3 regions of the Rhodococcus sp. NPDC058532 genome follow, and region 3 is predicted to be linked to each of the others. Evidence: riboswitches for the same ligand, from Rfam matches in the RefSeq annotation. Region 3 holds a riboswitch; each other region holds the start of a gene.
The links. Region 3 has a riboswitch for thiamine pyrophosphate ahead of ACFWQG_RS01070 (TenA family protein). Riboswitches for the same ligand answer to the same signal wherever they lie in the genome.
Positions count from the first base shown of each region.

Region 1 (7,467 bases), on a different contig from region 3:
AAGGACGTAGGCGATGGCCTGCTCCACCGGGAGCCGTTCGGGGCGCTGCCGGGTCCGCAACGCATCGCGCAGCGAATGTCCGCCGACATACTCCATCACGATGAAGCCGATGGTGCTGCCGTCCGGCTGCGGATGTTCGACGAAGTTGTAGATCTTGACGATCCCCGGGTATTCGACCTCGGCGAGGAACTGGCGTTCGGCGAGCGCGACCGCCTGGGCCTCGGCATCCCCGGCGTGCAGCAGTCCCTTGAGCACCACCCACCGATCGCTGACGTTGCGGTCGACGGCCAGGTAGATCCAGCCGAGCCCGCCGTGTGCGAGACACCCCTGGACCTCGTACTGGGCGGCAACCATGTCCCCCGCGGCCAACCGGGGCGCGAAGTCGAATCCGGCGGTGCAGAAGGGGCAGTGCCCCGCGGTGTCTTCCGGCCCGCCCCGCCCCACCGGCTTGCCGCACTTCCAACAGTACCGCTTGTTCTCGGCGACAACGGGATTCGTCATCACCACGGTGGCGGGGTCGGGCATCGTCACGGCGGGGACCTCGACGAGACCGCCGCCGATGCGGCGACGGGCGCTGCGGGAACGCTGCGATCGGCTGCGTCGTCCGCTGCTTCGCGCCGAGGAGGTCCGGGCCGACGTGCCCCCGGGGGCGGTCTCCGGTCCCGTGCTCGCATCCTGTGGTGCCGCCGCCGCTTGGGTCGGCTGCGCGGCCTGGGTGGGGGGTGCGTCGTCGGGGGAGTCGGTCATCGCGGCGGTCAGTCCTCGTAGTGCGGTGTCGGTGGTGCGGGGGCAGGCCCGATCACGGACAGCCACCGATCGTGGATGCGTTCCCACGTGCCGTCCGTGCGGATCCGCTCCAGGGTGCGATTCACCTGGCGGACCAGGTCCGCGTCGGCCTTGTTGAGGCCGATCCCGTACGGCTCGGAACTGAAGGCGGGGCCGACCAATTCGACGTTCGGGTCCTGGGACGCGAGCCCGGCGAGGATCGCGTCGTCCGAGGTCACCGCGTCGACCTGCCGTTGCTGCAGCAGCACCAGACAGTCCGCCCAGTTCGGCACCGTCAGCACCGTGGCGTCGGGCTGCATCTGCTGGATGCGGTGCAGGTTCGTCGTCCCCGCTGCCGCACACACCCGGCGGCCCGCCAGGTCGGACGCGTCCCGGATCCCCGCCCCCCGCATCGCGAGCACCCGCTGCCCGGCCTGGTAGTACACCGTCGAGAACGCCACCCGGTCCCGTCGCTCGCAGGTGATCGACATCGTCTTGACGACCACGTCCACCAGCCGGCTGTCGAGGGCCGCGATCCGATCCGCCGAGGACAGGATCCGGAACTCGATCCGGTTGGGATCGCCGAACAGGTCGCGCGCGATCTCCCTGGCGATGTCGACGTCGAAACCCTCGATGGTGCCGGTCGCGGGATTGCGGAAGCTGAACAGGTTGCTGCTGGTGTCGAGTCCGACGACCAACCGTCCGCGCGCCCGGATCCGGTCCACCGCGGGGGTCGGCGTGGTCGCGTCCGCCGGCGAGGGGCGCAGGCTCGCGGTCGGGTCGCCGCAGTCCGGCTCGGGTTCGGGCGAGGCGGGTGGCGGTGCGGTCGCCACGCCCGACGGCATCGGTGGCGCCAGGTACGCGGTCGGATGCTCCGGCAGGTCGAACACCGTGTCGGTGGCGCAGCCGGCGACCGCGGCGGCGACCGCACCGACCGCGACCCGGCGGCGCCACCGCGCGCCCCGCGTCACTGGTACTCCCGCAGTCGTGGCCACAGTCCGATCACCACCCCGGTCACCGCGATCACCCCAAGCCCGGCGGTCCCCGGCGCCAACCCGGTCAGCGTCGTCAGTGCGCGGCCGATGCCGTCCCTCAGCTCCGCGCGCGTCGCCGCGATCGCACTCGTCAGTTCGGTGTCGGCCGCCGCATAGTGGGCGGTGGATCCGGCCCCGCCCGCCGCGATCGCAATGGTGACGGCGCCGCGCCAGTTGCCCTCGGCGAGGTGCGTCATCAACTGTGCGTGCGCGCTCGACCAGGCCACCCTGGCGCGGTCCGCGGCCCCGATCCGTGCAGCCACCGGCGGGTCCCGCCGCTCGATGTCGGCGAGGACCGACCCGAGCCGATCGAGGTGCCGCTGGAAGTCGGCGTCGTAGCGCCCGGTGAAGTCGCGCCGCACCAACCCGAGCGTCTCGTCGGCGCGGGCCTGCTGCGTCAGGATGCGGGCCGTCGTCAGCTCGGCGAGCGGCCGCGCGCCGAGGTCGAGCGCGCGGGCGGTGGACGAGGCCGAGACGAATCCGGCGACCACCAGCCAGCCAAGCGACACGGTCACGGCGAGGCAGGCCAGGATCAGGCCGGCGTTCAACCGGCGGCGGGTCCAGCGGGCAAGCAGGTACGACGCCACCACCAACGCGGCAAGCAGCAGCATCAGCAGCGCGATCGCCAGCCACGGCGGGGTCGCGAACTCCGCCTGCAGCGCCACCACGCGCGCGGCCTGCACGGTGTGCAACTGTTCGGCCAGCGGCAGCAGCGTCGTCTGCAGCATCGTCGACGCCTCGCTCAGGTACGCCGACCCCACCGGATGGCCGTCCCGATGGTTGGCGCGTGCCGTCTCGATCAGGCCGGTGTAGACGGGCACGCCGACGGACAGCTTCGTCAGCAGGTCGTGGGCCGTTGTGTCGGTCGGGTCGGTGCCCGCCGCCGCGTCGACGAGGTCGACGCCCGCGTCGGTGATCGCCCGGGTGTAGCGGTCGCGCACGTCGACCGGTTCGATCCCGCCGGAGAGGAACGCCGTCGTCGCGGCGGCGTCCGCGATGGACAGCGAGCTGTAGATGTCCTGGGCGGCGTAGGCGAGCGGCTCGATCTCGGTGTGCAGCACGTCGAGGGTGCGTTGCCGGTCCATCACCTGGGTCGCGGCGACCGTCCCGGACACGATCGCGAGCAGCACCAACCCGATCCCGAGCGCCGTCATCCTGGCGGGGGTGGTGCGCGCCAGGGTCCGCAGTCGCGCAGCCGTGCCGACCGGGGCGCCCGATGCCTCGACGCCTCGCGGCTGCGTCGAGGGGGCCACCCGAACTGTCACACCGCACCCCTTCGCACCTGGCTGGATCCCCCGACAGTGGGCAGCATATAAGCAGTATCCGTGCTTCGGGCCGAGTGACTGGCTAAGTTCGGAGACGGATCGTTCGGTGGGCGCACGATGCGTTCGCGCGGGAATTCCGAGGACACGGAGTAGGTGGGCGAAGTCGATGCGCGGTGACGGCGACGGCTGGGCGACGAGCGACGACGGCAACCGGTACTGGGGCCGGTTCGGCGCCGCTGGCCTGCTGCTGCGCGCTCCGCTGCCCGACGGTGGATCGGCGGTTCTGCTCCAGCACCGGGCGGCGTGGAGTCATCAGGGTGGGACCTGGGCGCTGCCCGGTGGCGCGAGGGACTCGCACGAGAGCACCACCCATGCCGCGGTCCGGGAAGCGGAGGAGGAGGCCGGGATCGGTGCCGCCCAGTTGAGGGTGCGGGCCGAACGGGTCACCGCGCGCGTCGTCGGCGGCGACTGGACGTACACCACGGTGATCGCGGACGCCGAGCACCCGCTGGCGACGGTCCCGAACGGGGAGAGCACCGAACTGCGCTGGGTGCCCGAGGATCGGGTGCCGGACCTGCCGCTGCATCCCGGGTTCGCGGCCAGCTGGGCGGCGCTGCGGGCCGCCCCGGTGCGCCTGCTGCTCGACACCGCGAACGTCGTCGGCTCCCGCCCCGACGGGTGGTGGCGGGACCGCGCGGGCGCCACCGGCAGGCTGCTCGCGGGCATCGCGGCGACCCTGCCGAGGACGATCGAACTCCCCGACGGCGGCTTCGGCTGGCTGCCGCGGGTCGAGGCGGTCCTTGAGGGACGGGCGGCGCAGGTCGCCGCCGTCGACACCCGGGTGCCCGTGCACGTCGCGTCGGGCAGCGGGGACGACACGCTGGCGGAGCTCGCGGGTGGCCCCGCCGCGGTGGGCACGCTCACCGCGGCGCCCGGCGAACTGACCGTCGTCGTCACCGCCGACCGCGGGCTCCGCGACCGGCTGCCCGCCACCGTGCTCCGGCTGTCGCCGTCCACTGTCCTGTCCTGGCTCGACTAAGGTTCCGCGCCCCGCGGGTTCCCTAATGTCACATCGAGTATCGCTAAGTGAGCCAATGTGACATTAGGGAACCCGAGGAGGCGGGTTAGCGGGATGCGGCGGCGTTGCGGTCGAGGGCGTCGCCGAGGGCGCGGGCCGCGGCCTGCGGGTCGCGGGCCTCGGTGATCGCGCGGACCACGCAGATCCGGGTGGCGCCCGCCTCGAGAACCTCCGGCAGCCGCCGCTCGTCGACCCCGCCGATCGCGAACCACGGCAGCGTCGGCTCCGCGGCCGCGACCTCCCGGACCAGCTGGAGGCCCGCGGCGCCCCGGCCCGGCTTGGTCGGGGTCGCCCACACCGGCCCGGTCGCGAAGTAGTCGACGCCCTCCTCGATCGCGGCGAGCTGCGCCTGCGCGCGGCTGCCGGTGGACCGGCCGATCACGACGTCGGGTCCGACGATCCGGCGCGCGTAGTGCACGGGCAGATCGCCCTGCCCGAGGTGCAGAACGTCGGCGCCCGCCGCCAGGGCAAGGTCTGCGCGGTCGTTGACGGCGAGCAGCGCGCCGTGCCTGCGACAGACCGCAGCAAGTTCGGCGAGCGCGGCCAGTTCCTCGCGCGCCTCGATCCGGCCGAACTCCCGTTCCCCGACCGATCCCTTGTCCCGGAGCTGGATGATGTCGACGCCGCCGGACAGCGCCGCGTCGGCGAACTTCGCCAGGTCGCCGCGCTCCCGTCGGGCGTCGGTGCACAGGTACAGGCGCGCGGTCGCGAGACGTTCGCGCGGGGCGGGGCGTTGAGCGGCATGCGAGGTGGGCACGTGGCCAACGGTAGTCTCTGGGGGAACGATTGAGACACGGGAGTCCCGGCGGACGCGGGGCTGAGAGGGGGCGTGCGCGCCCCGACCGTCAGACCTGACCCGGATCATGCCGGCGCAGGGAGTGAGGTGGATGTGGTGAACGGAACCGTTGCGGTGGTCGGCGGCGGCGTGATCGGCCTGTCGATCGCGTGGCGCGCAGCCCGGTCCGGGTGGTCCGTGACGCTCTACGACCCGGCCGTCGGGTCGGGGGCGTCGTGGGTGGCGGGCGGGATGCTGGCCCCGCTGTCCGAGGGCTGGCCCGGCGAGGACGCGGTGCTCGCCGCCGGATCCGCGTCGCTGGACCGGTGGCCCGGCTTCGGCGGGGAACTGGAACGGTCGACGGGCGAGACGCTGTTCACCTCGCAGAGCTCGATGACGGTCGCGTTGGACGCCGCGGACGCCGCGGACCTGCGCACCGTCGCCGACTGGCTCGCCGGGCACGGCCACGACCTCGACCTGCTCACCCGGGCGCAGATCCGGGCCGCGGAACCGTCGCTTGCCCCGGCGATCCGGCTGGCGCTGGTCGCCCCGACCGAGCTCGCGGTCGACAACCGTGCGCTGGTCCGGGCCCTGCGGGCGGCCGCCACCGACGCGGGTGTGACGTTCCGGGCCGACACCGTCACCGACCTGGAGGCCCTGCCCGACGACCAGGTGGTGCTCGCCGCGGGGACCGCGTCCGCCCGGTTGTGGCCGGGGCTGCCGGTGCGCCCGGTGAAGGGGGAGGTGCTCCGGCTGCGGCACCGGCCGGGGGTGGCGCCCGCGCCGAGCCGAACCGTCCGGGCCAGCGTGCACGGTCGCCCCGTCTACCTCGTTCCGCGGGGGGACGGACTGGTGCTCGGCGCGACCCAGCACGAGTCTGGTGACGACACCGCCGTCACCGTTGCCGGGGTGCGGGACCTGATCGCCGACGCGCAGGCCCTGATGCCGAGCATCGGCGAGTACGAACTGCACGAGACGACCGCGGGACTGCGGCCGATGAGCCCCGACAACCTGCCGATTCTCGGCCGCGTCACGGACCGGGTTGTCCTTGCCGCCGGGCACGGCCGCAACGGCATCCTGTTGACGCCGCTGTCCGCGGACGCGGTGGTTGCCGAACTGGACGGGACACCGCTGCCGGAGGCGGTGTCCTGCCTGCCCGACCGTTTCGGCACACTGGTGTCGACGCACGAGTGAGGAAATGACGACCATGGTGAACATCGGCATCACCGTCAACGGCGAGGACCATCAACTGTCCGAGCCGATGACGGTGGCACAGCTTCTCACCCACCTCGACCTGCCCGACCGAGGGGTCGCGGTGGCAGTGGACGGCGCCGTCGTGCCCCGCTCGTCGTGGGATCGGAACGTCGAAAAGGGTTGGGAGATCGAGATCCTGACGGCGGTGCAGGGTGGGTGACCAGCTGACGATCGCCGGCCGCACGTTCGGGTCCCGGCTGATCATGGGGACCGGCGGCGCCGCAAACCTGACGGTGCTCGAGGAGGCACTGGTCGCGTCGGGCACCGAACTGACCACCGTCGCGATGCGCCGGGTGGACGCCGTCGGCCGCACCGGGGTGCTGGACCTGTTGCGGCGGTTGGACATCGCGCCGTTGCCGAACACGGCGGGCTGCCGGGGTGCCACGGAAGCGGTGCTCACCGCGCAACTGGCCAGGGAGGCTCTCGAGACCGACTGGGTCAAGCTCGAGGTGATCGCCGACGATCGCACCCTGCTCCCCGACGCCATCGAACTGGTCAGCGCCGCAGAACAACTCGTCGACGACGGCTTCACGGTGTTGCCGTACACGACCGACGATCCGGTACTCGCGAAGCGGCTGGAGGACGTCGGGTGCGCGGCGGTGATGCCGCTCGGTGCGCCGATCGGCACCGGACTAGGCATCTGCAATCCGCACAACATCGCGATGATCGTCGAGCAGGCCGGGGTTCCGGTCGTCCTGGACGCGGGCATCGGCACGGCCAGCGACGCGGCCCTGGCGATGGAACTCGGCTGCGACGCGGTGCTGCTCGCGACCGCCGTCACCCGGGCGAAGGATCCGGTGTCGATGGCGTCCGCGATGGCATCCGCCGTCACCGCCGGGCACCTCGCACGGCTGGCGGGGCGGATTCCGAAGCGGTTCTGGGCGCAAGCATCCTCCCCCGACCTGTAGATCCCGCCGAGGTCGTCGGTCCGGCGGTAGGCTCGACAGCGTGAGCGAGCAGCACGGGCAGTCGCGCGACGGGCACGCACCGGACGGGGTGTTCGAGCCGGCCGCACCGACGCAGATCGACGTCACCCCGGAGATCGACGAGATCGGCGAGTTGCTGCGCAAGTCGGGGCGGGTCCGGCCCGACGACGGGCCGGAGGCGCCGTGGCGGCACGGCTACCCGTACGACCGGAAGATGACCCGGCGCCAGTACGAGTTCCGTAAACGTGCCCTGCAGATCGAGATGCTCAAACTGCAGGCCTGGGTCAAGGAGAACGACGAGAAGATCGTCATCATCTTCGAGGGCAGGGACGCGGCGGGGAAGGGCGGTGCGATCAAGCGGTTCACCGAG
Region 1 covers NZ_JBHXNU010000002.1:6,413-13,879, forward strand. The annotation lists gene ACFWQG_RS02820 (tetratricopeptide repeat protein) at 1-747, opposite strand, end outside; gene ACFWQG_RS02825 (glutamate ABC transporter substrate-binding protein) at 756-1,736, opposite strand; gene ACFWQG_RS02830 (hypothetical protein) at 1,733-3,064, opposite strand; gene ACFWQG_RS02835 (NUDIX domain-containing protein) at 3,231-4,103, shown strand; gene thiE (thiamine phosphate synthase) at 4,189-4,899, opposite strand; TPP riboswitch at 4,926-5,037, shown strand; gene thiO (glycine oxidase ThiO) at 5,026-6,111, shown strand; gene thiS (sulfur carrier protein ThiS) at 6,116-6,331, shown strand; gene ACFWQG_RS02855 (thiazole synthase) at 6,324-7,079, shown strand; gene ppk2 (polyphosphate kinase 2) at 7,120-7,467, shown strand, end outside.
Region 1: another riboswitch for thiamine pyrophosphate. It lies ahead of thiO (glycine oxidase ThiO); the one in region 3 lies ahead of ACFWQG_RS01070 (TenA family protein).

Region 2 (7,467 bases), on a different contig from region 3:
CTGTGCGTCGCGCTTGCCGTCGCGGTCGGGTCGCTGGTGCGGCAGTCCGCTGGCGCGATCACGCTGCTGTTGCTGTGGCCGCTGCTGATCGAATCGCTGTTCGGACTGTTCGGCAGGGTGGGCCGCGAGATCCAGCCGTTCCTGCCGTTTGCCAATGCGAATCATTTCCTCGGCTCCGACCAGGGCATCGACTGGCACTGGGGTCCGTGGGGGAGCCTCGTCTACTTCGCGGTGTTCGTCGCCGTGGTGTTCGGGGCCGCGCTGTTCGTCGTCAACAAGCGCGACGCGTAGGCGCTGCGCCGCAGGCTCCTGTCTGTGACGGGTGGTTACACTTTGCCGGTGACCGAGGAGCCTGCGGCCGGGCAGTCCGGCGACGGTGCGCGCCGCGTCGCGTCCGCGCTGGCCTGGCTGCGCGCGGTGGACAGCGCACCCGCCGTGGTCGACACGGTCCGGCGGGTCCGGCGCGCCCTGCCCGGCGATGCCAGCTTCGGGGACCCGCTCTCCACCGCGGGACCGGGCGGGGTGCGGGCGGTTGCCCGGGTCGCCGACCGGCTGCGGGGCGAACGGCCCGGCGCCGCCCGCGAGGCCGGGTTCGGCGCGCTGCAACTGTGGCAGGCGGTGCTCGAACGCACCGGTCACGGCCGGGGCACGCGGGAGATGACGCTCGTCTTCACCGACCTCGTCGGCTACTCCGACTTCGCGCTCGCCGCGGGCGACGAGGCGACGATCGACCTGCTCCGCGAGGTGGCCCGCGCGATCGAACCTCCCGTCGTCGAGCGCGGCGGACTCGTCGTCAAGCGGATGGGCGACGGGATGATGGCCGTGTTCGCCCGCCCCGACCGCGCCATCGAAGCCGTGTTCGCCGCCCGATCGGCGTTGGGCGGGGTGGAGTGCCACGGCCACCGCCCCCGGATGCGGGTCGGCGTGCACACCGGCATTCCTCGCCAGGTCGGCGCCGACTGGCTCGGGGTCGACGTCAACATCGCCGCCAGGGTGATGCAGGCAGGCGCCGACGGCCACGTGATGGCCTCCGCGGCGACCGTCGACGCGCTCGGCTCCGAGCGGCTTGCCGAGCTGGGCCTGCTTGCTCGACCGTTCCGTCGTGGACTGTTCTCGTCCGCGCCGCGGGGCGTGCCCGCGGACCTGCGGATGTACACAGTTCAGCGGGACTGACCCCGCGGTCGTCCGCCGCGGCCCGTAACGCGCCGGGGCCCGGCGTGGATGAAACTCCTGGGTCCGGTTTGTCCGGAGGAGGAACGTGGGAAGGGGCGGCGCGTGCCGTATCTCGGGTTGATCGTGATGGTGCTGTGGGTGGGGTGCCTCGTCGACGTGATCTGCGCAGACGAGCACCGGGTCCGGCACCTCCCGAAGATCCTGTGGCTGATCGTCGTGATCCTGGTGCCGCTGCTCGGATCCGTGCTGTGGCTGCTACTCGGGCGTCCACAGGGCGGCGTCGGTGTGCAGGCCCCGGCCCGGGTCACCGGCTTCCCGGAGTACGACCGGCCCGGTCGGCAGGCGGGCGTCAGCAGTGAGTCCGACGAGGAGTTCTTGCGGCGCTGCCGCGAACGAGCCGAGGAGCAGCGCCGCGTCGCGAAGGAGCAGCAGCGGCGCAGTGCCAACGAGCGGCACCGCCGCAGTGCCAACGAGCGGCACCGCCGCGGTGACGACGAGCGGCACCGCCGCGGTGACGAGGCCGACGGCGATCAGGCCGAATGACCGGCCATTGCGACCGCCGCTGTCCGCGCGGACACTGATGGTATGGCTGATCGGGAACAGCGGACGCCCCTGTACGGGATGGTGCTCATCCTGGCCGCAATGTTCGGCGCGTTCGCGGTGAACTACTACGAAGTCGGTCCCTACTGGTTCCGCATAGCGGTCTACATCGTCGCGGCGGCGGTGATCCTCGTCGCGGCCGTGATGACCTTCCGGGACTACTCGCACTGACCTTCCGCAGCGCCCGGATGCAGCCGCCACAGCGGGGAGACGGGGCCGTGTCCCGCCCCGAGGTCGTAGGACGCCGCGAGGCAGCGGGTCACCCACTGCTTCCCGAACGCGACGGCCTCGGGCATCGATCGGCCGTGCGCGAGCGCGCATGCGACCGCGGCGGCGAGGGTGTCCCCGCCGCCGTGGTCGTTGCCGGTGTCGATCCGCGGGCCGGTGAACTGGTGGAACGTTTCGCCGTCGAAGAGCAGGTCGGTCGATTCCGTTGAGGTACGCAGGTGACCGCCCTTGACCAGCGCCCACTGCGCGCCGAGCCCGTGCAGCGCCTCCGCTGCCCGGCGAGCCGACGCGTCGTCGACGACCTCGATGCCGGTGATCAGCCGGACCTCGTCGAGGTTCGGCGTGACCAGCGACGCGATCGGGATCAGCGTGTGCCGCACCGCGTCGAGGGCCTCCGCGTGCAGCAGTGGGTCGCCGTGCATCGATGCGCACACCGGGTCCACCACCAGCGGCACCGGCCTGCCCTTGCCGATCCCGACCTCGCCGCACACCTGCGCGACCGACTCGATGATCGCGGTGGACGCCAGCATCCCCGTCTTCGCGGCGCTCACCCCGATGTCGCCGACCACCGACCGCACCTGATCGGCCACGATCTGCGGCGGGATCTCGTGAAAACCGCTCACCCCCACCGAGTTCTGCACCGTCACCGCGGCGACGGCGACGCAGGCGTGCACACCGAGCAGCGCCATCGTGCGGGAGTCGGCCTGAATGCCAGCGCCGCCGCCGGAATCGGTACCGGCGATGGTGAGGGCACGGACGGGGGTCTGTCCGTCGGGGGTCAGCGGCAGCAGGTTCACGAGCAAGGAGCCTATCGACCCGCCGGAACGGTGGGCAGGTACACCTGGCGGACGTCGGCGGAGATCCGCATCGAGCAGAACTTCGGCCCGCACATCGAACAGAAGTGTGCAGATTTCGCTGGCTCGGCGGGCAACGTCTCGTCGTGATACTCCCGGGCGGTGTCCGGGTCGAGCGACAGCGCGAACTGATCGTGCCAGCGGAACTCGAACCGGGCCGTCGACAGTGCGTCGTCGCGTTCCTGCGCCCGCGGGTGCCCCTTGGCCAGGTCGGCGGCGTGCGCGGCGATCTTGTAGGTGATGACGCCGACCTTCACGTCGTCCCGGTTCGGCAGCCCCAGATGCTCCTTCGGGGTCACGTAGCAGAGCATCGCGGTCCCGGCCTGCGCGATCATCGCCGCGCCGATCGCGGAGGTGATGTGGTCGTAGGCGGGCGCGATGTCGGTGGCGAGCGGGCCGAGGGTGTAGAACGGTGCCTCCTCGCACAGCTCCTCCTCGAGGCGGACGTTCTCCACGATCTTGTGCATCGGCACGTGCCCCGGGCCCTCGATCATCACCTGCACGCCATGGGATTTCGCGATTGCGGTCAGTTCGCCGAGGGTGCGGAGCTCGGCGAACTGCGCCGCGTCGTTGGCGTCCGCGATGGATCCGGGGCGCAGCCCGTCGCCGAGCGAGAAGGTGACGTCGTAGCGGGCGAGGATCTCGCACAGCTCCGCGAAGTGGGTGTACAGGAACGACTCCCGGTGGTGCGCGAGGCACCAGGCGGCCATGATCGACCCGCCGCGCGAGACGATGCCGGTGACCCGCTTCACGGTCAGCGGGACGTGCCGCAGCAGCACCCCGGCGTGCACCGTCATGTAGTCCACGCCCTGCTCGCACTGCTCGATCACGGTGTCGCGGTACAGCTCCCAGGTCAGTGCTGCCGGGTCGCCGCCAACCTTCTCCAGCGCCTGGTAGAGCGGCACCGTCCCGACCGGGACGGGGGAGTTGCGCAGGATCCACTCCCTGGTCTCGTGGATGTTCCTGCCGGTGGACAGGTCCATGATGGTGTCGGCGCCCCAGCGGGTGGCCCACACCATCTTCTCGACCTCCTCGGCGATCGACGAGGTGACCGCCGAGTTGCCGATGTTCGCGTTGATCTTCACCCCGAATCGCTTGCCGATCACCATCGGTTCGAGCTCGGGGTGATTGCGGTTGGCCGGGATCACCGCCCGACCGGCGGCGACCTCGTCGCGCACCACCTCCGGCGACACGCCCTCGCGGGCGGCGCAGTAGCGCATCTCGGCGGTGACGACGCCCGCGCGCGCCCAGCCCAGTTGGGTGCTGGCCCCGGCAGGCCGCGGCCAGCCCGACCGCACCGGCGGCAGGCCCGCCTCAAGGTCGATTCGCGCGTCGTCCTCGGTGTACGGGCCGGACGTGTCGTACAGGTCCAGATGATCGCCGGTGGTCAGGTGCACGCGGCGCACCGGCACCGACAGCCCGTCGACGTCCAGGTACCGCTTGCTGCTGCCCGCGATCGGTCCCGTGGTGACGGCCGTGGTGACAGAGGTGTCCCTCATTCGAATACTCCCTACGCCGGCATTACCCGGTCAGGTTCATACGGTCGACGGCCCTCATCGCTCGCGAAGGAGCTAGCCGTCCTCTCAGCCCGCTGGTGCGAGCCCCCGTGGGTGTTCAGTTGTCGCCGGAGACCCTAGCCCAGTTTCGCCCGATCCCTGTTGCGCACCCGCCAGCCGACCTATAGTGGCGTGGATCACATTTCTGTTACGGGCAGGCTGCCCGGCGCTTCACCCAGAAGGAGACAGGACCGATGCTCGCGGACAAGGCGACGGCCGAGGTGACGAACAATGCCGCTCAGAGCCGTTTCGAGCTGTGGCTCAACGGCGACCTCGTCGGCATTCTGGGCTACTACGACCTCGAGTCGAACGATGGAGCCGCCAGGGGCCGACGGCGGTCGACGGCGCCGGTCGTCTCCTTCCTGCACACCGTGATCGTCGAGGACTTCGGGCACCGGGGGCTCGCCGCGCTGATGGTCCGGCGGGCGCTCGACGCGGCCCGCGGGTACGGATGGAAGATCCGGCCCGTGTGCACCTACCTGCAGCGATTCGTCGCCGCGAACCCCGAGTACCGCGACATTCTGGTCCCGGTGTGAGCGCCGGGCGGCGATTCGGCCACGATTCGACGAAGGATGGGCGACAACTTGTCGACGGGGCCCGTCCCGGGCAGCGGCCCGGCCCGGATGCTGCTTGCATGGCGGCATGTTCAAGCGGAACCAGCACCGGACGGCGGCGGTGACCGCCGTCGCGGCCCGCGCCGACGCGGCGCGGGCTCAGGTTGAGGACAACCCCGCGCACTCGCGCTTCGACCTGTGGGTCGACGGCGAACTGGTGGGCATCCTCGGATACCGCCGCCTGGACGGCGTCGACTGCGCACCGGCGGACGGCGCCGCTGTCGCGTTGATGCACACGGTGGTCAAGGAGGAGCACGGCGGCCGCGGATGGGCGGCGGTGCTGGTCCGGGAGGTGCTTGAGGAGGCGCGGGTGCGCGGATGGCGGGTGCACCCGGTCTGCACCTACGTGCGACGCTATCTCGGCACCCACACCGAGTACCTGCCGCTGCTCGACGACGCCTGACGCGACGACGTCGCGGTCAGCCGTCGCGGGCCGCGAGCCGCCAGAGGGACACGACCTCTGCCGCCCGGACGGCCGCCAGCGGATCTTCGGGACCCCGGCTGCGTTGGCCGCGACCGCCGGACGCCCGCGGGTGCCGCGGGTGGACATCGCTGCGGCCGAGCACGATCAGTCCGGACCGATCGAACAGGTCGGTCAGCTGGGTGCGGGTGCGCAGGCCGAGACGCTCCGCAAGATCGGAGAGCACCAGCCATCCCTGCCCGCCCGCGGTGAGGTGGCCCGGCAGTCCGCGGACGAACTCGGCGAGCATCTGGCCCTTGCGGTCGAAGACCCCCAACTCGATCGACGACGTCGGCGCGGCAGGCACCCACGGCGGATTGCACACCACCAGGTCGGCGCGCCCGTCCGGATATCCGTCGGTGTGGACGATCTGCACCCGGTCCGCCAGCCCGAGACGGTCGATGTTGTCGGTGGCGCAGGCGACCGCGCGCGGTGCGATGTCGGTCGCGATCACCCGCTCGGCGCCGCGTCGGGCGAGCAGTGCGGCAAGCACTCCGGTGCCGGTGCCGATGTCGAACGCCGTGCCGACGCGTGCCGGGAACTCCGCCTCCGCGACCAGGTCGACGTACTCGTTCCGGGTCGGTGCGAACACCCCGTAGTGGGGGTGGATGCGGGCATCGAGCGCCGGGATCTGCACGCCCCGCCGCCGCCACTCGTGTGCACCGACGACCCCCAGCAGTTCCTGCAGGGACACCAGGCTGGCCTCCGAGGCGTCGCCGTACGCCTCGCGGCACGCCAGCCGGATATCGGGTGCCCGCCTCAGGTCGATGGCGTAGTCCGGGCCGAGTTCGATGACGATCATGCTCAGGATCCGGGTGCGGTGCGCCCTGGCCTGCCGGTGTCGGTGGAAGGTCAGCGTGAGGTCCGGGCCCGCCTGCACTCGCAGCCGATCAAGCCGCCGCTTCAGCGCATCGAGCAGTTGCCGGGCGCCAGGAAAGTCGCCTCGCCACAGCATGGCGGTGCCCTCGGACGCGAGCCGCATCGCGTCGTCGGCGCGGAGTTCATCCCCGGCGATGACCACCGTCTTCGGCGGCTTGAGGTCGCCGTTGGTGCGCCAGCGGGCCGATCGGTGTTGACCGTTCTCGACCCAGGCGGCGTCTATCCGGTCGGGTTGGTCATTGGCGGTCTCGACGGTGGACTCCTGAGGGAAGGGGGTGCGGCGGACGGACGAGCGCGAACCTAATCCAGGTCGACGATCACCGGGGCGTGATCGCTCGCGCCCTTGCCCTTGCGTTCCTCCCGGTCGATCGACGCATCGGTGACGCGGGCTGCCAGCGCGGGGGAGGCGTACTGGAAATCGATCCGCATGCCCTGCCGCTTCGGGAACCGCAGCTGCGTGTAGTCCCAGTAGGTGTACACCCCGGGCCCGGGGGTGTGCGGCCGGGTCACCTCGGCGAACCCGACCTCCTCGAACGCGGCGAACGCGTCCCGCTCCGGGCGCGAGGTGTGCGTCTTGCCCTCGAACAGCGCCGGATCCCACACGTCCTCGTCGGTCGGCGCGACGTTCCAGTCGCCGACCAGCGCGATCTGCGCGTTCGGGTCGTCGGCCAGCCACTTCGCCGCATCGTCGCGCAGGGTCGCGAGCCAGTCCAGCTTGTACGTGTAGTGCGGGTCCGACAGCTCGCGGCCATTCGGCACGTACAGGCTCCACACCCGCACGCCGCCGCAGGTCGCGCCGATCGCGCGGGCCTCGACGACCGGCGGGACGACGTCGAGGCTGTCCGGGGCCTGCTTCGCGAATCCGGGCTGGCCCTCGAAGCCGACCTGAATGTCGTCGAGGCCGACGCGGGACACGATCGCGACCCCGTTCCACTGGCTAAGGCCGACGTGCGCGACCTGGTAGCCGAGTTCGGTGAACCGTTCGGTCGGGAACTGGTCGTCCCGGCACTTGGTCTCCTGCATGGCGAGCACGTCGACGTCGGTCCTGGTCAGCCAGTCCACGATCCGGTCGGTCCTGGCCCGAACGGAGTTCACATTCCACG
Region 2 covers NZ_JBHXNU010000002.1:16,077-23,543, forward strand. The annotation lists gene ACFWQG_RS02870 (ABC transporter permease) at 1-291, shown strand, start outside; gene ACFWQG_RS02875 (adenylate/guanylate cyclase domain-containing protein) at 340-1,173, shown strand; gene ACFWQG_RS02880 (PLDc N-terminal domain-containing protein) at 1,276-1,716, shown strand; gene ACFWQG_RS02885 (hypothetical protein) at 1,759-1,944, shown strand; gene thiD (bifunctional hydroxymethylpyrimidine kinase/phosphomethylpyrimidine kinase) at 1,932-2,798, opposite strand; gene thiC (phosphomethylpyrimidine synthase ThiC) at 2,810-4,354, opposite strand; TPP riboswitch at 4,346-4,473, opposite strand; gene ACFWQG_RS02900 (GNAT family N-acetyltransferase) at 4,606-4,947, shown strand; gene ACFWQG_RS02905 (GNAT family N-acetyltransferase) at 5,054-5,428, shown strand; gene ACFWQG_RS02910 (methyltransferase) at 5,445-6,506, opposite strand; gene ACFWQG_RS02915 (exodeoxyribonuclease III) at 6,665-7,467, opposite strand, start outside.
Region 2: another riboswitch for thiamine pyrophosphate. It lies ahead of thiC (phosphomethylpyrimidine synthase ThiC); the one in region 3 lies ahead of ACFWQG_RS01070 (TenA family protein).

Region 3 (7,467 bases):
GTTGCGGTACAGGAAACTCGAGTTCCCCGCCCACTGCTCCAACGTCTGGGTGCCGACCCGCCCGTCGGCGTCCTTCATGTACTGCCCGGCCAGCATCCGCTGGCTCTCGACCACCAGCTGCGGGTCGTTGAAGGCACCCGGGTTGGCGTCGATCAGGTCCCGGGCCGCCTCGTCCGGGTGGTCCGCGGCGAACTGGTAGCCGCGCTGCAGCGCCTGCACGAACCTCGCTGCCTCGTCCGGGTTGGCGCTGAGCCAGTCCTCGTTCCCGTCGACGACGATCGCGTACGCGTCCGGGAACCCGAAGTCGGTGTAGCGGAAGTACTTCATCGGGGTCCCGCGGCGCTCGGCCTCGATGCCCTCCCAGGCGAGGTAGGAGACGGTGAAGTCGGCCTGGCCGGAGTAGACCGCCTCGTAGGCGGAGGTGCCGAGGGTGACGGACGTGAACTCGCCGGTGCCGCCATCGTTTCGGATCACCTGCTGCAGGGTTTCCTTCTCGCCCGGCTCGCCGAACCCGGCGTAGGTGGTGCCGTCCAGGTCCTTCGGGCTGGTGATGTCCGCGCGGTCGGCCTTGACGCCGATCCCGGTCGCCCAGTGCTGCAGCGGGGCGAGCACCGACACCGTGTGCGCGCCGGAGGCCCGGGAGAAGGTCGACGAATCATGGGTGCTGATCCCGAATTCGGCGTTCCCGGCGTCGATCACGGTGTCGACGGCGGTGTTGGTGTACGGCAGGATCTCGACGTCCAGACCGGCGTCCGCGAAGTAGCCGCGCTGCTGCGCGACGTACAGCCCGGTGTGGTTGGTGTTCGGTGTCCAGTCCAGCGCGAACCGGATGGTCCCGTCCGACCCCGAATCGCTGCCGCAGGCCGCGAGGAGCGTCGACGTCAGTGCGGCGGCGACGATCCCGGTCAGCGCGCGGATCATGCGGCCCGTCACGACAGCGGCCAGGACTGCGGGTGCAGCGCGGTGTCCCAGAACATCAGCTCGTACCGGGTCGCGACGGTGAAGGCGGTGACCATCGCGGCCCGGTCGGCGTCGGTCGCGGCGGCGGCCGCGGCGTCGACGAGGGCGCGGGCCGCGGCGGCGGACTCCTGGAACTCGGGGGCGTCGTAGGTGGACACCCACTGCGCGTAGGGGTGTCCGGGGTCGGCGGCGAGCACCTTCGCCGCGCGGGCCGCGAGGTCCCGGCCGACCTCGGCGTAGATCCAGAAGCACGGCAGCACCGCGGCGGCGCCGACCGCGTACGGTTCGGTCGCGGCGGCCGCGATCAGGTACGACACGTACCCCAGGCAGGCGGACGAGTGTTCCGGCTCGTCGTCCCGCGGCGGAAGGACGTGCAGCAGGTCCTCGTGCAGCGCGGACTCGACGGCGGCCGCGCTGGCGGCCGAGTTCGCCCAGAACGCGGCGGTCTGCGGGTCCGGCGCCTTGGACGCGAGGATCGCCAGCGCCTTCGCGTAGCCGATCAGGTACAGCGAATCCTGCTCGATGTAGGTGCGGAACACCGCCAGCGGCAGCGTGCCGTCGCCGAGTCGGTGCAGGAACTCGAGGTCGTCGATCGCGACCCGCAGCGCCTTCGTCTCGTCCCACAGGTGGTCGGTGAAGCGGTCCGTGGTGGTGGCATGCGTCAACACAGCCATGACATCCCTTCGTCAGCATTACCTGGACAGGTTCTCGGGTCTCATCTCAGCCCCGCAGTCGCGGAGCACCCCGTGTCAGAACACCGTCGACGGTAGCAGGTCGGTCTGCGCCGGCCCGGCGGTTGCCGGACCGTCGGCCGAGAGCCGCACCCGACAACCGCCCGTTCGCGTCCGGTCGGCGACGCCGCGGGGTGCGTCGCCTACGATCACCGGGTGATCGCCTCGACCGAATCCCGTGGTGACCGGCACCTCGAGATCGTGGGTCGCCGCGCCGCCGACCCCCGCACCGAAGCGCGTCCGGATCCCGCACCCGAACCCGACCCTCGCGAACTCGATGTACCGGAACCCGATGCGCCCGAACTTGATGTGCCCGAACTCGATGCCGCCGGGCACGCGATCGCGGAACTGCGCCGCCGCGGCCCGCTCAGCACCGACGACTGGGTTGCCGCGCTCGTCGAGCGGGGGCTCGGCACGACCGCGGAAATGGCCGCGGTGGTCCGCGCCCTCGACGACTCGCCCGTCGGGGTGCTCGCCGACGGCCGGGTTGCCGCGCTCGACGGGCTGCTCGAGGGCCGGGTGTTCACGCATCGGCTGTCCGCGGAGGAGGTCGCGTCCGGGGTTCTCGACATCGACCCGGACCTGTCCGCGCTTTCCGTGCTCGCCGGATCCCGTTCCCGCGGAGGCGAATGCGAGGTCGCCGTGGTCTCCCCGACCGCGGACGCCGCCGCTCTCGCTGCCCGCGGCCGCACCGAGTTCGCTGCCCCGGAGATCGAGCGGCTGCTGCTCGACCCGGACCTGCTGCACGCGGCGACCGCGGGCGACCTGATCGGCCTCGGGCTGGCTGGCGGTCGGCTGCGGCTGGTCCGCGTGGACCGGACCGCACCCGCCCCCGACCTCATCGACGCCCTGCGGGAGGTGATCGCCGACGGCGCCGTGCACACCGACCCCGTCGTCTGGCAGTTGGTCGCCGAGCATCCCGACCTGTTTACCGCGCCGACGGCGCCGCTGACCGAACTGCTCGCCGCCGCGGGCCACGTCTGCGAACGGAACTATCTGGCGCCGAACGGTTTCGACTTCGACGCCCATCACCGGACCGCGCTCGTCGAGTCGATCGCTCGGGAGAATCGGCTGAACGTCGCCGAGGCGGGGTCCGTCGTCGACCTCACCGACCTCGTCCACGAGGTCGCCGACGCGGTCGAGCGGGGCGAGGATCCGTCCGAGGTCGCCGCTGCCCGGGTGACCGTGGACCCGCGGGTCTTCCGTGGCCTCGCGGATCCGTCGGCGGCGGCGGTCGCGTTCGACCTCGCCACCCTCGGGGACGACCGCGCCGAGGCGCTGCACGCGGTGGCGTCGGCGCTGATCGAGCACGCGTCCCGCCGGGTGCGCCCCGCCGCGCACTGGTTGGCGGGCAAGGCCGCCGACCAGTGCGGCGACGTCCTCGTCGCGGTCACCCAGTTCGAGCTGGCGCTGGACCGCGACCCGGACTGGACACTGGCCGCGTTCGATCTGGCCCTGCTCGCCGCCGACGCGGGCGACGTGCCGCGCGCGCAGTCGCTGCTGGCCCGCATCGAGGGCGGCGACGCGGACACCCTGCAGGAGGTGTTGGCGCGGTATCAGCCCGCCGACCGCCGCGAGCTGGGGCGCAACGACCGCTGCTGGTGCGGGTCCGGCCGCAAGTACAAGGCCTGCCACCTCGGCCGGTCCGACCTGACCGCCGACGCCCGCGCCTCCTGGCTGTACACCAAGGCGCTGATGTTCGCCCGGACCCCGGAACTGTTCGACCTGGTGCACGAGCTCGCCGAGATCCGGGCCGCGCACACCGACGACGAGGACGCAACCATCACCGCCCTCGAGGGTGGCCTGGTCATCGACGCCGCGCTGTTCGAGGGCGGGGTCCTCGAGCAGTTCGTTGCCCGGCGCGCGCAGGTGCTGCCCGCGCAGGAACTCGAGCTGGCCCGGCAGTGGCTGGGCGGCAGCCGCGGCGTGTACGAGGTGACCGCGGTGTCACCGGGACGGTCGCTGACCCTGTGCGACGTGGCGGGCGGCGAGCCAATCGAGGTGGTGGACGCGGTGGCGGGCCACCACTTCGCGGTCGGCGGGCTGGTCTGTGCGCGGCTGCTACCGACCGGGGAGTCCGTCCGCGCGTTCGGGGGGATCGAACCGATCGACCCGCGGTACCGGGGCGAACTGGTGGAGATGTGCGGGTCCGCGGAGACCGAGCCGGACGAGCTGGTCGACGTCCTCAGCCTGGCGTTCATGGCGCGCTGATCGTCGCGCGACAGATCGGTCTGTCCCCGGGTGGAACCGATCCGGGCATTGCCGCGTCTGAATCGTTGTGAGCCGATGAGCACGGCCCCTGGGGGAAGGGGACCGGCGCCCGGCGGTTCCGGTGGCCGGTGGGGCAGTCGAGCAGGGGGTGACTGCCCCACCGCGCATTCGCCCCATCTTCGCGCCGAGACAAGTGAACCCCGGTCCGGCACGCTGCCGGGTCCGGGGTTCACTTGGGTGCGGTCGGGCTCAGCCGTGGTACGGCTCGGCGCTGACCAGGGTGACCTTCATCGTCTTGCCGTTGGGCAGGATGTACTCGCGGGTCTCGCCGACCTTCGCGTCGAGCAGGGCGCCGCCGAGCGGGGAGCTGGGGGAGTAGACCTCGAGCTTGTCGTTGCGGGCACCCTCTTCGCGGGTCGCGATCAGGAAGGTCTCGGTGTCGGACTCGTCACCGTCGTAGTACACCTTCACGACCGAGCCGGGCAGGGCGACACCGGACTGGGTGGGGGCCTCGCCGACCTTCGCGCTGTTCAGCAGTTCCTGCAGCTGGCGGATGCGGGCCTCCTGCTGGCCCTGCTCCTCGCGCGCAGCGTGGTAGCCACCGTTCTCCTTGAGGTCGCCCTCTTCGCGTCGCTCGTTGATCTCGGCCGCGATGACCGGACGGTTGGCAATGAGCTGGTCGAGTTCGCTCTTGAGCCGGTCGTGGGACTCCTGGGTCAGCCAGGTCACCTGGGTCTCGGTCATGCTCGATCACTCCTCGTAGTCGGAACCCGGGGACGGGTCCCCTGGACGGACCACCGATACCGGTGGTCGTGCATCGGAGTCCGCGTCGCACGCGCATCCGGATGCAAATACAGCACCACTGCAAATGCAGCAATACACGGTTCCTGCCCGGAACCGTGTATCACCGTATTTTAGCACGAGCTGGGATTTTCCCGGCGAAGGTCGAGGCAGCGCCACCCGCACGACCGGGACGGACCCGGCGGGACTCAGCCCGCGGTCAGGTAGGACGGAACGGTCGATCCGCAGCCGTAGATGTCGGCGACGCCGGGGGGCTGGGAGGTCGTGACCTGGGTGTCAATCTGGACGGTGCCATGCTCGGACGGTTGCACGACGATCTCACGCCGACCGGTCTCGGAACCGTCCCGTGACCGGACGCGGACGATGCACAGCGCCGCCTCGGACGGCTCCTCGCGGGTGACGGTGAAGCTCATCGCCATCGTCGAGTCGTCGACGATCGAATACTGCACCATCTCGGACGCGATGTCCTTCGCGGCGAACTTGTTGTACCCGAGCCAGGCGACGGCGAGGCCGAGCAGGACGACGCCGATGGTCAGCACGATCGCGGTGATCCGGGATCCGCGGACGCTGCCCTGCGGCATCGGATAGCGGTCGGAGGGGATCGTCTCGGTCATCTGCTCGACTCTCGTGCATCGGTCCGGGCAGGCGCGCGTGCCCGGCGGGGCGCCCTCCGTCGGCCGATCCGGACAGGGTCACGGTGACGCTGGAGGTGTCGGGTGGAACTATAGGGGAAGGACACCGGGCCCCCGCCCGCGCGGTCGACGCGACGGGTGGACGGTGTCCGGAAGGCCCGATCGAGTTCCAGGCGAAGCTGAGGTGAAGGAAGACTGTGAGCGGATTACGTCTCATGGCCGTGCACGCCCACCCCGACGACGAGTCGAGCAAGGGTGCTGCGACGATGGCCCGCTACGCCGCCGAGGGCAACGAAGTGCTGGTGGTGACGCTGACCGGCGGCGAACGCGGCGACATTCTCAACCCGGCGATGGACGTCCCCGGCGTCCGGGACCGGATCAGTGAGGTCCGCAAGGAGGAGATGGCGGAGGCCGCGCGGATCCTCGGCGTCCGGCAGACCTGGCTCGGGTTCGTCGACTCCGGGTTGCCGGAGGGCGACCCGAAGCCGCCGCTGCCGGACGGCTGCTTCGCGCTGGTTCCGTTGGAGGAGTCGACCGAGGCGCTGGTCCGGGTGGTCCGCGAGTTCCGTCCGCACGTGATGACCACCTACGACGAGAACGGTGGCTATCCGCACCCGGACCACATCCGCTGCCACGAGGTGTCGATGGCCGCGTACGAGGCGGCCGCCGACCCGGACCGGTTCCCGGACGCTGGCGCGCCGTGGGAGGTGCAGAAGGTGTACTACTCGCACGGATTCATCCGCAAGCGTCTGCAGCTGTTCCAGGACGAGTACGACGCCCGCGGCGAGGAGTTCCCGATGGCGGAGTGGCTGAAGAAGTGGAAGACCGAGCAGGGTGACCTGATGGCCCGGGTGACGACGCAGATCACCTGCGGCGAGTACTTCCCGCAGCGGGACGACGCGCTGCGCGCGCACGCCACCCAGATCGACCCCAACGGGTCGTTCTTCGCGGTGCCGCTCGACATCCAGCAGAAGATCTGGCCGACCGAGGAGTTCGAGCTCGCCAAGACCCGGGTGACCACCGCGATCCCGGAAACCGACCTGTTCACCGGCGTCGACCACGTCGGGGTCGCGTCGTCGGGGCAGCCGGACCAGGAGGAGAAGAAGTGAATCTGGCAAGCGCGTCGGTCGTGTGGCTGGCGCAGACCCAGGGGACGCCGACCGGCCCCGAGTTCGGCAAGGCATCCCCGGTCGGGCTGGTGCTGATCGTGCTGCTGCTGATCGGCACCGTGCTGCTGATCCGGTCGATGAACAAGCAGCTCAAGAAGCTGCCGGAGACGTTCGAGCCGGAGCATCCGGAGGCGGACCAGGAGGCCGACGAGGGCACCGACCGCGGGGCGGCTGCGGCGCCAGCGGCGGGCGCACCCGGCGCCGCGCGCACCGGGGACGAGCCCGAACCGCCCGCGTCGTCCCCGAAGTAGGGCGCACGGGGTGACGAGGTCCCGAAACGCCCTCGGCGACGCGACCAGCCCATACCTGCGCCAGCACGCCGACAACCCGGTGCACTGGCAGCAGTGGGGTCCCGACGCGCTGGCCTGGGCCCGCGAGCGGGACGTCCCGGTGCTGCTGTCGATCGGGTATGCGGCCTGCCACTGGTGCCACGTGATGGCGCACGAATCGTTCGAGGACGCCGCGACCGCGGAGCTGATGAACGAGCACTTCGTGTGCATCAAGGTGGACCGGGAGGAACGCCCCGACCTCGACGCGCTCTACATGAACGCGACCGTCGCGATGACCGGGCAGGGCGGCTGGCCGATGACCTGCTTCCTCACCCCGGACGCGGAGCCGTTCTACTGCGGCACCTACTACCCGCCCGCGCCGCGCGGCGGGATGCCGTCCTTCACCCAACTGCTCGAGGCGATCGCCGACACCTGGCGCACCCGCCGCGACGACGTGCAGCGGGCGTCCGCGTCGATCACCGCGGAGCTGCGCGGCGCGGGCGGCGCCCTGCCCGCGGGCGCCGCGGTGCTGGACGCGGTGCTGCTCGACCGGGCGGCGGCCGCGGTCCGCGCCGACGAGGACGTCGCGCGGGGCGGCTTCGGCGGGGCCCCGAAGTTCCCCCCGTCCGCGCTGCTGGAGGGCCTGCTCCGCGGCCACGAACGCACCGGCTCGGCGCTGGTGCTCGACTCGGTG
Region 3 covers NZ_JBHXNU010000001.1:234,163-241,629, forward strand. The annotation lists gene ACFWQG_RS01065 (ABC transporter substrate-binding protein) at 1-921, opposite strand, end outside; gene ACFWQG_RS01070 (TenA family protein) at 930-1,634, opposite strand; TPP riboswitch at 1,622-1,717, opposite strand; gene ACFWQG_RS01075 (SEC-C metal-binding domain-containing protein) at 1,848-3,902, shown strand; gene greA (transcription elongation factor GreA) at 4,152-4,646, opposite strand; gene ACFWQG_RS01085 (DUF4307 domain-containing protein) at 4,892-5,317, opposite strand; gene mca (mycothiol conjugate amidase Mca) at 5,533-6,444, shown strand; gene ACFWQG_RS01095 (hypothetical protein) at 6,441-6,755, shown strand; gene ACFWQG_RS01100 (thioredoxin domain-containing protein) at 6,766-7,467, shown strand, end outside.